DNA from 3 places in the Mesorhizobium sp. P160927 genome. Region 2 is predicted to be linked to each of the others. Evidence: predicted binding sites of a transcription regulator. Region 2 holds the regulator's gene; each other region holds the start of a gene.
The links. The regulator PhoB, encoded in region 2, activates phosphate uptake and scavenging genes when phosphate is short. The targets are predictions, from matches to a motif close to TGTCATNNANCTGTCAT.

Region 1 (4,189 bases), 5.8 Mb from region 2:
AGCGGCTCGCGCGTGATGTCGCCGGGCACATGATCGCCAGGCATCTGGCCATCCGGTTCGATCAGGCCTTCACGGGCGAGGATCGCCGAGACGCGCGGCATCGCCTGCGCTTCCGTCTCGCGCCGCAAGGGCTCGGCGACATCGGCACCGGCGGCGAGCTCGGGGTCGAGCAGGCGGTGCGTGTAGTCGAAGGTCGGACCAAGCAACTGGCCACCGGGCAGGTCCTTGTAGGTCGCCGACACACGCCGCTCGACCAGCATGGTGCCGGTGTCGATCGGTCTGGAATAGCCGAAGCGCGGCAGCGTGGTGCGGTAGGCGCGCACCAGGAAAATCGCCTCGATCATGTCGCCGCGCGCCTGAACGATGGCCAGCGCGGCCAATTCCCTGTCATAGAGTGAGCCTTCGCTCATCACCCTGTCGACGCCGAGCGCCAGCTGTTCGACGATCTGGTCGAGGCGAAGTGCGGGCACCGAGCGGTCGCCGCGCCGGCGGTCGGCAAGCAGGCTGTGGGCGTTGGCAATGGCGGCTTCGCCACCTTTTACGGCGACATACATCTTACGCCTCCATCGTCTTGATACGCGTCGTGCGCGGCAGGCAGGCTATGCCGTCAGATGTGGCGAGGACGATGTCGACGCCGCGCGGAAAGCGCCTGATATTCTGCTTCCACTGCTCGACGAAATGGCGCGGCATCCGTGCCGGCGCGATCGTGGCGCTGGTTTCGATACCCGGGCCTTCCAGCAACAGCGGGGTCCCTGAAGTGAGATCGCCGACCTGCAGGATCAGCGTCGTCGATCGGTCGGGATAATCCTGCGTGCCCTGCGAAAAACCGTCGAGCGCCATCATCTCGGCCGGCGTGGCAACAAACGCGAAATGCGCGTCGGGCGGCGTGTTGGCCAGCGGCGCGCCCGTATGGAAACCAAGCCAGGACCCGATCGCGGCGGAGGCATGGAGGGCAGGGTCGAGCCAGAGCGGCGTGTCGTTGTCGCATAGCGCCAGTGCCACGGCGCCCGATGTCGCCGAGAGCGGAGCCGGTGGGCGGGCCAGGGCCGGCAAGGGCTGGAAGCTGCCCGGCCGCGCCATGGCATCCATGACGGCCCGAAACACGGTCTGAGCGTTGAAGACCGGATCGGCGAAACCGCCCTCGATCGATTGCGCAGCGATATCCATCAATCTTCTCCGCGAACCATGGTGAAGAAATCCACCTTCGTTGCCGCCGTCTCGGCGCGGCGTTTTTCGTGGGCAGCGGTGAGAGCCGAGCGTAAAGGCGTAATGAGCCTGGTCTCGACCTCGGTGCGGCGGGCAGGGTCCTGCCAGAGCGCGTCGGCTATTGCTCCCAGCTTCGCCTTCTGCTTGTCGCGGCCAAGCGCGTAACAATGGCCGACCTGCCCGGATGGCAGCCGGACAGTGGCACGCGTGACGGTCGCCTCGCCGACATTGAAGGGCGCGCCGCCGCCGCCGATGCGGCCACGCAGCGTGACCAGGCCCGTCTCGGGACCGCGCAGAAGTTCGGCTTGCGAAGGCAGGCCGAACTCGTTCCAGAGCCGGACGATGTCTTCGCCGCTCGATTGCGCCAACGTCGCCATGGCGGCCTTGCGCTCGGCCTGATCGCGGGCTTCCTGTCCTCGCATCGCCAATTTCCTCTTCATTAAATTTGTCTATTGATATAGACAACTATACAAATTATACCTAATACCTAGCGCGAGTCCATGACGGGTGGATGACATCTGACGGAAAGCGGGGGCAATCCATGAGCGAACGACAGCAAGCCGACAGCATCGAGCGACGCAGCGGCGTCTCACTGTGGCGCCAGATCGCCGACAGGATCCTGCAATCGATCGCTGCCGGCGATTTCGCCGAAAATGCCGCGCTGCCGCCGGAGGTGGCACTGGCCGAACACTATGGCGTCAACCGTCACACGGTGCGCAGCGCCATATCGGCGCTTGTGCAGGAAGGGGTGCTGCGGGCCGAGCAGGGACGCGGCACCTTCGTCCTGTCGCGCAAGCGGCTGTCATATCCGATTGGCGCGCGGACACGCTTTTCAACTGGCCTGCAGGGGCAGACGTCGGAACGGCACATCGTGCTGCTCGCTTCGTCGGTCGAGCCCGCCAGCCAGCGCGTGGCCGAAGGTCTTGGCCTTGCCAGGGGCGCCGAGGTGATCCGGTTGGAGACACGCGGCGAGGCTGACGGACGGCCGGTGTCGCGCGCCGCCGGATGGTTCGATGCCAGACGCTTTGTCGGGATCGACAAGGCGATGGCGCAAACCGGTTCTATCACCGCCTCGCTCGCACGTTTCGGTATCGACGATTATCTCAGGCAATCGACCGTGCTCTCGGCGCGCCATGCCGACGCCGCCGATCTCGCCGATCTCGACCTGCAGCCGGGCGCCATCGTCCTGGTCACGGTGGCGGTCAACGTCACGCCCGACGGCCAGCCAATCCAGTTTTCGGAGTCGCGTTTTCCGGCCGAGCGAGTGGAGTTGAAGCTGTCGGCGCTGTGACGCCTGGCTGTCCGATCTCGATCACGGCCTTGATCAGGCCCGACTTTTCGTGGGCCCAGCGTGCGAGATCGCCTGGCGTATCGGCCAGCGTGGTGCGGTGGGTGACAAGCTTGGACAACGGCACGGCACCATGGCGAATCGAGGCCGCGACATGGTCGAAGTCGGCGCGCAACGCATTGCGGCTGCCGATCAATGTCATTTCTCGCTTGTGGAACTCGGGATCGGAAAAGGCAATGTCGTCCTTGACGACGCTGACCAGTACCAGCGCTCCGCCATGCGCGACGTGGGCGAAGGCCGATTGCACCGATCGCGTGTTGCCGGTGGCGTCGAAGACCACGTCGAAGCCTTCGCTGCCGGTCGCATCACGCACCAGATCGGACACGGGTGCTTGCGAGCCGTCGAGAATCGAAAAGCCGAGTTCACTCACCGCGAAGACCAGTCTTTCGGTGCTCATATCGAGAAGTGTCACATCCAACCCGGCAATGCGGGCGAAGATGGCGGTGCCGAGCCCGATCGGCCCGGCTCCGATGACCAGAGTGCGGGCGCCAGGCTCGGCCCGGGCGCGCCGGACGGCATGCGCGCCGATGGCCAGGAATTCTACGGCGGCGGCGTCGGCGAGCGACAGGCCGTTGGTGGGATAGAGATTCTCAGCCGGCACCAGGATCTGTTCGCACATGGCGCCGTCGCGGTGCACGCCGAGCACTTCGATCCTGACACAGCAATTGGGCTTGCCATGCCGGCAGGCGATGCATTTGCCGCAGGAAAGATAGGGGTTGATGATGACCGGTTCGCCAAGGGCGAGGTCGACGCCTTCGCCGCGCTCGATCACTGTGCCGGAGACTTCATGGCCCATGATGCGGGGATAGGCGAGGAAAGGGTGCTTACCCTCGAAGATATGGTAGTCGGTGCCGCAGATGCCGACATGGCTGACCGCCACCAGAGCCCAGCCGGGAGGCGGCGCGCCGGGAGCCGGGTGGTCTTCGACAACAAGGTCGCCGGGCGAGCGGCAGACGACGGCTTTCATGCTTTGATCCAGTCTGTTCAAGAAATCGCCGGCCCGCGCCAGGCCGGCGATCGATTGGAATGCGTCATTTGCCGCGGCGGCGCAGTCCGTCGAAGTAGACGATGATGATGATCAGCGCGCCGGTGATGATGCGCTGCCAGAACGAGTTGACGTTGAGCAGGTTGGCGCCGTTGTTGATGGTGGCCAGGATGAAGGCGCCAAGCAGCGGCCCGTGCACGGAGCCGACCGCGCCGAACAGCGAGGTGCCGCCGATCACCGAAGAGGCGATCGCCTGCAACTCCCAGCCCTCGGCCTGGGTCGGGTTGCCGATGCCGATGCGGGCGGCGAGCAGCACGCCGACGAAGGCCGCGCACAGGCCGGAAAGCGTATAAGCCATGTAGATGGTGCGCTGGACATTGACGCCGGACAGGCGCGAGGCCTCGGCGTTGGATCCGACCGAAAAGAGATAGCGGCCCCAACGGCTGTGATGCAGGAAGACATAGGCGGGCACACCCACCAGGATCACCATCCAGAACAAATTGGGGATGCCGACAAAGGAATTGCGCGAGAAGGCGGTAAAGCTGTCGCTGTTGATGTTGATCGAGTTGCCGTTGGTCATCAAAAGGCCGATCCCGCGCAGCGAGGTCAGCGTCGCCAGCGTGATGATGAAGGGCGGCAAGCCCATCTTG
Region 2 (4,189 bases):
TCGTCGAGCGCTTTCTGTACCGCCGGGCCGATGGCCGACGCGTCCTGCGCCAGGATGATCAGCGAACTGGCGCCCTGCGAAATCAGGCTCTCGACATCGGTCAGCTGTTTGCCGGGATTGGACTGCGCATCGGCGGAAATGTACTTGTCGCCCGCGGCCTCGATGGCCTTCTTCATGGCCGCCTCGTCGGTCTTCCAGCGCTCTTCCTGGAAGTTCGACCACGACACGCCGATCACTTTGTCCTTCGCCTGAGCGACCGACGCGAGCGTAAGCGACATGGCGACACCCGCCAGAATGGCGACTGTGAATCTCTTCATGATATCCTCCCTGCGCCCGCGTGTGGCGCGACCAAACTGGCCCCAAAGGCCGGCACGAAGGCCCTATTTTTTCGAGCCTCGAAAAAACACTGGTCCATCGCCGGAACCCTGTCAACATCGATTATGACGGATTTTGAGGTGCCGGAAGCCTTTTTTCGAGCCTCGCAATAAATAAATGACAGCCCCAGCCGCTTCTGCCAGTATTCGACCTGTTGCCGAGGGTGTTCGAGGAGGCGTCAAGAACCGCGGCGACGGGGAGGGAAATCATGTCGGTCGGAATCCGCCACGACGATCTGCGCCGGCGCAATCGCGCAATGGTGATTGGGGCCGTGCGCCGGGGTGGCCAGCCCTCGCGCACCGAGATCGCCGCCACCACCGCCCTCAGCCACTCGACTATATCGGCCATATCAGCCGACCTGATCGGCGAAGGTATCCTGAGCGAAGGCAAGCCGAACGAGGCCGGCTCACTGAAACGCGGCCGGCCGCAGGTTGGCCTTGGCCTCAACCCCGAGGCCGCGGCGGTCATGACCGTGGTGCTGTCGCTGAATTTCCTCTCCGTCGCCGTCATCGACTACGCCGGCCAGGTGATATCGGAGGAGCAGCGCCGGCTGGACACGCTGACCATGTCGCGCGAGGCGCTGATCGGCGAATGCGTGGCCATCGTCCGGCGCCGCCTCGAGGATCCCGACCTCGACGTCGCCAGCATCGCCCGCATCGCGCTGGCGATCCAGGGCATCACCGACACCGAGGCGCGCGCCATGCTGTGGTCGCCGATCACGCCCCAGACGGACATTGCCTTCGCCGATATACTCGAAGCCGAATTCGGCATCCCCGCCACCATGGAGAACGACTGCAACATGATGGCGGTGGCGCTGCGCTGGCGCGACCCCGAGCGCTACCGCGACGACTTCATCGCCATCCTGCTCTCGCACGGCATCGGCATGGGCCTGGTGCTGAAGGGCGAGCTGTTCACAGGCACCCATTCCTCGGGCGGCGAGTTCGGCCACATGATCCATCGCCCGGGCGGCGCGCTCTGCCGCTGCGGGCGGCGCGGCTGCGTCGAGGCCTATGCCGGCAACTATGCCATCTGGCGCAATGCAGGACAGATGGGTGAGGACGCCAAACCGGTCGACGTCAGCGACGCCGACATGCGTGCATTGGCGGCCACGGCGCGCGAAAGAGACGGACCGGAACGCGAGGCCTATCGCAAGGCCGGGGAGGCGCTGGGCTATGGGCTTGGCAGCCTGTTCGCGCTGATCGATCCGGCGCCCGTTGCGATGGTCGGCGTCAGCGCCGCCGCCTTCGATCTGATCGAGCCGGCCTTGCGCGAGGCCATCGCCCAGACCGCCGGCGGCCAGCATTCGACGTCGATTTCCTTCGATACAGAGCCGAACGAATTGCCGCTGATCCGCGAGGGCTGCGCCATGCGCGCGCTCACCTTCGTCGACCAGGAGATCTTCGCGCCGGGCATGCAGGTGAGATCCGGCAAGAACGTGGCCTGATCTCAATCCTCGCGGATCGCGTAGCCTGCGCCACGGATGGTGCGTATCACATCGGGCATGCGGCCATTGTTTACCGCCTTGCGCAGGCGGCCGACATGCACATCCACGGTGCGCTCGTCGATGTAGATCGTCTCGCCCCAGACATTGTCGAGCAACTGGCTGCGCGAGAATACGCGGCCGGGATGGCGCATCATGAACTCGAGCAGGCGGAACTCGGTCGGTCCGAGCCGGATCTCGCTCTTCTTGCGATAGACCCGGTGCGATTCGCGGTCGAGCACGATGTCGCCGACCTTGAGCACGCTGGACAACACTTCCGGCTTGGCGCGGCGCAGCAGCGCCTTGACCCGGGCCATGAATTCCGGCGTCGAGAACGGTTTGACCAGATAGTCGTCGGCGCCGGTCGAGAGGCCGCGCACGCGGTCGCTCTCCTCGCCGCGCGCCGTCAGCATGATGATCGGCAACCGCTCCGTCTCGGGCCGCATACGCAGGCGCCGACAGAGTTCGATGCCGGAAACCGCCGGCACCATCCAGTCGAGCACCAGGAGGTCGGGCACGTTTTCCTGGAGGCGGATCTCGGCTTCGTCGCCGCGTGTCACCACCTCGACCTGGTAACCCTCGGACTCCAGATTGTAGCGGAGGAGCACGCCCAGCGGCTCCTCGTCCTCCACCACCATGATGCGTGGCGCGATCATCGATTGATCATCCCTGCCGTCAAGCCGCCGGCACCGACATCGCCGTCTCGTCCTGCTTCGGACGGTTGGCGGGCAGTTGCGTGCCGGTCAGCACATAATACGCATTCTCGGCAATGTTGGTCACATGGTCGCCGATGCGTTCGAGATTCTTGGCGCAGAACAAAAGATGCGTGCAAGCAGTGATGTTGCGGGGATCCTCCATCATGTAGGTCAGGAGTTCGCGGAAGACCGAAGTGTATTTGACATCGATGCGTTCGTCGTCATTCCTGAGCTTGGCGAGGGCGGCGGCATCGCCGGCCGCATATTCCTCGACCACGCCCTGCACCTGGATCAGCACCAGCTGCGCCATGGAGTCTATGGAATGCGACAGGTCGCGCGGCGTGGCGGTGAGGCCGACGGAGCCGACGCGCTTGGCGATGTTCTTGGCAAGGTCGCCGATGCGTTCGAGATCGCCCGCCATGCGGATCGAGCCGACCACATGACGCAGATCGTCGGCCATCGGCTGGCGCTTGGCGATCAGGGTGATGGCGCGATCATCGAGTTCGCGCTGGCGCGCGTCCATGATGGCGTCGTCGGAGACGACGCGCTGTGCCAGCGCGTTGTCGGAATTCAGCAGCGCCTTGGTGGCGCCGCCGACCATAATGCCGGCGAGATCGCCCATGTCGCTGATCAGCCTGCTGATCTGTCCGAGATCCTCGTCGAAGGCTGCGACTGTGTGTTCGGCCATGATCCTGGTCCTCGTATGCGTGAGATCAGCCGAAGCGGCCGGTGATATAATCCTGCGTGCGCTTCTCGCGAGGCGACGTGAAGATCTTCTCGGTCTTGTCGAATTCGACCAGCTCGCCCAGATACATGAAAGCCGTCTGCTTCGAGACGCGCGCGGCCTGCTGCATGTTGTGGGTGACGATGACGATTGTGTAGTCGGCTTGCAACTCGTCGATCAATTCCTCGATCTTCGCGGTCGACAATGGGTCGAGCGCCGACGCCGGCTCATCGAGCAGGATGACCTCCGGCTTCACCGCCACCGTGCGGGCGATGCAAAGCCGCTGCTGCTGGCCGCCGGACAGGCTGAGGCCGCTGGCATTGAGCTTGTCCTTGACCTCGTTCCAGAGCGCGGCGCGTTTCAACGCCTGCTCGACACGGCCGTCCATCTCGGCCTTGCCGATCTTCTCATAGAGCCGGACGCCGAAGGCGATGTTCTCATAGATCGACATCGGGAACGGCGTCGGCTTCTGGAACACCATGCCGATCTTGGTGCGCAACAGGTTGAGGTCCTGCGAGCGGTCGAGAACGTTCTGGCCGTCGAGCAGCACCTGACCCTCGGCGGTCTGCTTGGGGTAGAGCTCGTAGATGCGGTTGAAGACGCGCAGCAGCGTCGACTTTCCGCAACCCGACGGTCCGATGAAGGCAGTCACGCTGCGCTCGGGCAGCGACAAGGTGATGTCCTTCAGCGCCTTCGACTGGCCGTAGTAGAAATTGAGGTTCTTGACCTCGATCTTCGCCTTGGCGGCTGCCTCGGCGGCAATCGTCATGTCTGGAGACAACATCTGGCTCATTTGTCCTCTCTGCGTCCGGTCAGGCTGCGCGCGAAGATGCTGAGCGCGAGAACCGTCAATGTGATTATGAGTGCGCCGGTCCAGGCCAGTTGCTGCCATTCCTCGTAGGGGCTGAGAGCGAA
Region 3 (4,189 bases), 4.8 Mb from region 2:
CCGTTGAAGGGCGGATCCTGATTCAAGTTCGGCCAGTAAGCCTTTGGCAGATCGTCATATTGCCTGATCGTGCCGTCGGCATTGCTGGGGTACCAGCGGCCAGGGTCGGTGTCGCGGCTGGCGTAGAAGGCGACCACGTCGCGGAGCGTGTGGAAGTATCCGTTGTGGAAGAAACTCTTGCGCAGCGCGACGTTGCGCAGGGTCGGTGTCTTGAACAGGCCGCAATACTCCGTCCGGCCCTTGAAGTCGGTGCGCAGCGGGCCGCACAGGCCGAGATCGACATAGGCCGGATCGGCGTTGGCCGGGATGGTCGGGTTGCGCGGCACGGCGATGGCGATGAGGCCGAAATCGGTGAATTGCGGCGGCTCGCCGTCACTGGCCGGTTCGCTGAGGTGGCAGGAGGCGCAATTGCCTTTCGCCTCGTCCTCGAACAGTTCGCGGCCATGCAGTTCCTGCGCCGACAGCGTTGCCTTGCCGGCGAGGAAGGCGTCGTAGCGGCTGGAATAGGGGTAGAAGTCGGCCGCGCTCTGCTCGAACGTGCCAAGCGCCTCGGCGGCGGCGTCGAAGGCATCGCCCGGGCGGTCGAAGACATCGTTGCCGAAGGTTGCCTTGAACTCGTCGGCATAGGCTGACTTGCGCAAGACAGCAGTGACCGCCAGGGCATCCTTGTTGCCCATCTCGAAGGGCGAGAGCAGGGGGATTTTCGCCTGGTCCTCGCCATGGTCGACGCGACCGTCCCAGGTCAGGCCGCCGGTCGGGCCATTGTCGACGCTCTCGTCGCCCTCGTCCTCGGAATCGTGGAAATGCTCGGTGAAGGCGGGCGCCGCCTCAAGGTAGCGCAGCGACGGCACCGCGCGCACGCCGGACTGGTCGAGGTTCGGGCCGCCCCTCTCGACGGGAGATGCGGAGGCCGGACCGAAGGCGTGGCGCGGATCGTGGCAGGAGGAACAGGCCTGTTTTCCCGAAGCCGAGAGCGCCGGGTCGAAGAACATTTTTCGCCCCAAGGCAGTCAGCGCCTCGGCGCGTGCGAAGGCTTGCCCACGCGACAGCGGACCGGGATGGACGCCGTCCGGCCCCGCCGTATTCGCGGGCGCGGCAAAGCCAAATGCCAAGATCGCGGCGCTCGCGATCATCAGGCTTTTCCATCGTCTCATCATCATGGGCCACGGTCCGCTTTGGCCCGGAAATAAGAACGCAGTGCAACGGATTGATGACCGGTCCCAGTGCTCACGAAACCGTGTTCGCCGAGGCGGCCGATGTCACAAAGGTGACAAGGCAGCCACGTTAGCTGCCTATGGTTGCCGCGCCATAGCCCCATAGCCCCATTAGCCACAGTCAAGCCACGAGGTCTTTCCATGACGAGGCTCAAGTTCCTCACTTCCTTCTGTCTGGCCGGTTCGGCCTGGTTTCCCCTTGCGGCCGCCGATGCCGCCCCTCCCGGCTTCGACAAGATCGACACCGTCGTCGTCATATATGCAGAGAACCGCAGCTTCGATAATCTTTATGGCGGCTTCCCCGGCGCCAATGGGCTGGCCAATGTCTCGGCCGACCAGGCGCGCCAGCTCGACCGCGATGGCAAGCCGCTCACCGAACTGCCGCCGGCCTGGGGTGGGCTGACCGGAAAAGGCGTCACCCCCGTGGTGACGGAGGCGCAGACCGCGCATCTCGCCAACGCCGCCTTCGCCATCGACGATCCCAAGGGCTTCAACGAAGGAACCAATGTCATCACCCACGATTTGTGGCACCGTTTCTATCAGGAGCAGATGCAGATCGACGGCGGCAAGAACGACAAATTCGTCGCCTGGGCCGATTCCGGCGGCCTGGTCATGGGCCATTATGACGGCTCGATCCTGCCGATGTGGCGGATAGCCAAGAAGTACGTGCTGGCGGACAATTTCTTCCAGGGCGCCTTCGGCGGTTCCTTCCTCAACCATTTCCAACTCGCCTGCGCCTGTACGCCGGTCTATCCGCATGCCGACACCAGTCCGATCAAGGGCCAGATCGCCGTGGTCGAGGCCGACGGCACGACCTTGAAGGTGGCCGACAATTCGCCGCCGTCGGCGCTGGGCGGCGTGCCGAAATTCGCCAATGACGGCGCCATCACGCCCGATTTTTACGCCGTCAACACCATGCAGCCGCCCTATCAGCCGAGCTCCAACAAGCCGGCGGAGGGCGGCGACAAGGCGCTGGCCGATCCGGCCGCGCCCACCACGCTGCCGCCGCAGCACGACATCACCATCGGCGATCTCCTGTCGCTGAAGGGCATCGATTGGGCCTGGTACGCCGGCGCCTGGCAGGCGACCCTCGACGGTAAGAACGCCACGCCGGTGCCGAACTTCCAGTTCCACCACCAGCCGTTCAACTATTTCGCCGCCTACGCGCCCAGCACCGCCGCGCGCACCGAGCATCTCAGGGATGGCGGCCTGAATGGCGCCGAATTCATCAAGGAGATCGACGACGGCAAGCTGCCGCAGGTCGCCTTCTACAAGCCGCAGGGCAACCTCAACGAGCACTCAGGCTATGCCGACGTGACATCGGGCGACCAGCATCTGGCCGACCTCGTCGCGCATCTGGAGAAGAGCCCGCAATGGAGCCACATGCTGGTCGTCATCACCTATGACGAGAATGGCGGCTTCTGGGATCACGTCGCGCCGCCGAAGGCCGACCGCTGGGGCCCGGGCAACCGCATCCCGGCCTTCGTCATCTCGCCCTACGCCAGGATGGGGACGGTCGACCACACGCAATACGACACGACGTCGATCCTGCGCTTCATCACCGCGCGCTACGATCTGCCGGTGCTGACGGGCATCGTCGCCCGCGACAAGGCGCTGGCCGCCAATGGCGAGCCGCCGATGGGGGATCTGAGCGCGGCGCTGGATCTTAGCCGGTAGACCGGAGCGAACCGCGGATATGCCACCGCGCCGCGAGGCGCGGTGGCTCAGCCGCCATTGACCAGGGCAAGAATGAGTTTTTGCAGATTGCCGCCCTGGCCGAGTTCGACGCGGTCGAAATCGCGGCTTGCCTGCCGCTGCGCCTGCGAAAGGGCGGACAGGCGTTTGGTCATCTCGACCCGGATCTTGCTGCATTTGGGATCGTCGGGAACGGTGAGGCCGACTGTCGCCGCCTCGATCCTGCGGGCCATGTCGACAATGGTCGCGCCATGCACCTTTTCGTGGGCGCTGACGCCGGCGAGGAAAACCTCCCAGTTCTTCTGGATGGCGGACGGCAGCGGCGAGGAGGGGCTGGGCAAGGTGTAGGTGATGATGAGCTTGGGCTTGGCCGATACCAGCACGCAGGCTCCGGCGCGCGGCTGATAATCCCTGGTCCAGGTCAGCTTGAAATTGGTGTGGGCGATGGCGCGGGCAATGCCGACATTAGGCCCGTTCTCGCCGATCGACCGGTAGAGCTCCGGTCCGGATTGGCCTGAAATGGCATAGGTCTCCACCTTCTCGACCGGCTTCCATTCGGCATGCGCGGCGAGCGGCAAGGCCACCAGGGCGGCTGTCAGAAAACACAGGCGACCAAAGGCCCTCAACACCGGTCTCTCCAAGGCGCGCGGCACGTGCAATGCCATTCAACGGCTTTTCCTATATGCTGCCGGCGGGTGCTGCAAATGGTCGGAGGGGGAAAGTCATGAGAAGATGTCTCGTTGCCGGTGCCTTGGCGGCATTGCTCGGTGCGCAACCGGCTTTTGCCGCGTCCTGCGGCTGGAGCGCCAAGATGGAAGAAGACGAGGGCGGCAGCGTGCTGACGGCTTCCGTCTGCGGCGGGCCGAAAGGCGATGCGCATCTGACGCTGACCTGTTTCGACAATCCGGTGCTGAGCTACGACCTCGGCAATGCGGGCCAGCAGCTGGAACCGGGCATCAGCGGCGCGTTCGACTTCAAGGCCGACGGCAAGACGGTGACCAAGACGCTGCAGCTGGAGGCCATGTACAATTATTTCGTGGTCGACCTGGCGAAAGCCGATCCGTTGCTGGACCTGCTGCGCGGCAAAGGCGACGTGTCGGTCAGCGGGGCTAAATATGGCGCGAACAGTTTTCCGCTGAAGGGCTCGAGCGCGGCCATCGGCAAAGTGCTGGCGCAGTGCGGCAAGGCCAAGCCGGCAGGGGACGGGGATTGAACCTCGAAAGGTTGCGCCGCCCACTGATCCGTTCCATTAGCGGCTTGCCGCCGGCGGCGGCCAGCCG

Region 1: a site for PhoB is predicted at 1,707-1,723, ahead of phnF (phosphonate metabolism transcriptional regulator PhnF). Genes of this name have one in related genera too.
Region 3: a site for PhoB is predicted at 1,257-1,273, ahead of AC3CB8_RS24470 (acid phosphatase). Genes of this name have one in related genera too.

What each region holds. Positions count from the first base shown of each region.
Region 1 covers NZ_JBYMDW010000001.1:6,015,754-6,019,942, reverse strand. The annotation lists gene AC3CB8_RS29485 (carbon-phosphorus lyase complex subunit) at 1-554, opposite strand, end outside; gene phnH (phosphonate C-P lyase system protein PhnH) at 556-1,167, opposite strand; gene phnG (phosphonate C-P lyase system protein PhnG) at 1,167-1,628, opposite strand; gene phnF (phosphonate metabolism transcriptional regulator PhnF) at 1,748-2,497, shown strand; gene AC3CB8_RS29465 (zinc-binding alcohol dehydrogenase family protein) at 2,415-3,521, opposite strand; gene AC3CB8_RS29460 (ABC transporter permease) at 3,586-4,189, opposite strand, start outside.
Region 2 covers NZ_JBYMDW010000001.1:245,879-250,067, forward strand. The annotation lists gene xylF (D-xylose ABC transporter substrate-binding protein) at 1-317, opposite strand, end outside; gene AC3CB8_RS01215 (ROK family protein) at 584-1,819, shown strand; gene phoB (phosphate regulon transcriptional regulator PhoB) at 1,822-2,511, opposite strand; gene phoU (phosphate signaling complex protein PhoU) at 2,531-3,238, opposite strand; gene pstB (phosphate ABC transporter ATP-binding protein PstB) at 3,264-4,067, opposite strand; gene pstA (phosphate ABC transporter permease PstA) at 4,064-4,189, opposite strand, start outside.
Region 3 covers NZ_JBYMDW010000001.1:5,016,760-5,020,948, reverse strand. The annotation lists gene AC3CB8_RS24475 (cytochrome-c peroxidase) at 1-1,133, opposite strand, end outside; gene AC3CB8_RS24470 (acid phosphatase) at 1,356-2,891, shown strand; gene AC3CB8_RS24465 (DUF922 domain-containing Zn-dependent protease) at 2,939-3,574, opposite strand; gene AC3CB8_RS24460 (hypothetical protein) at 3,634-4,122, shown strand.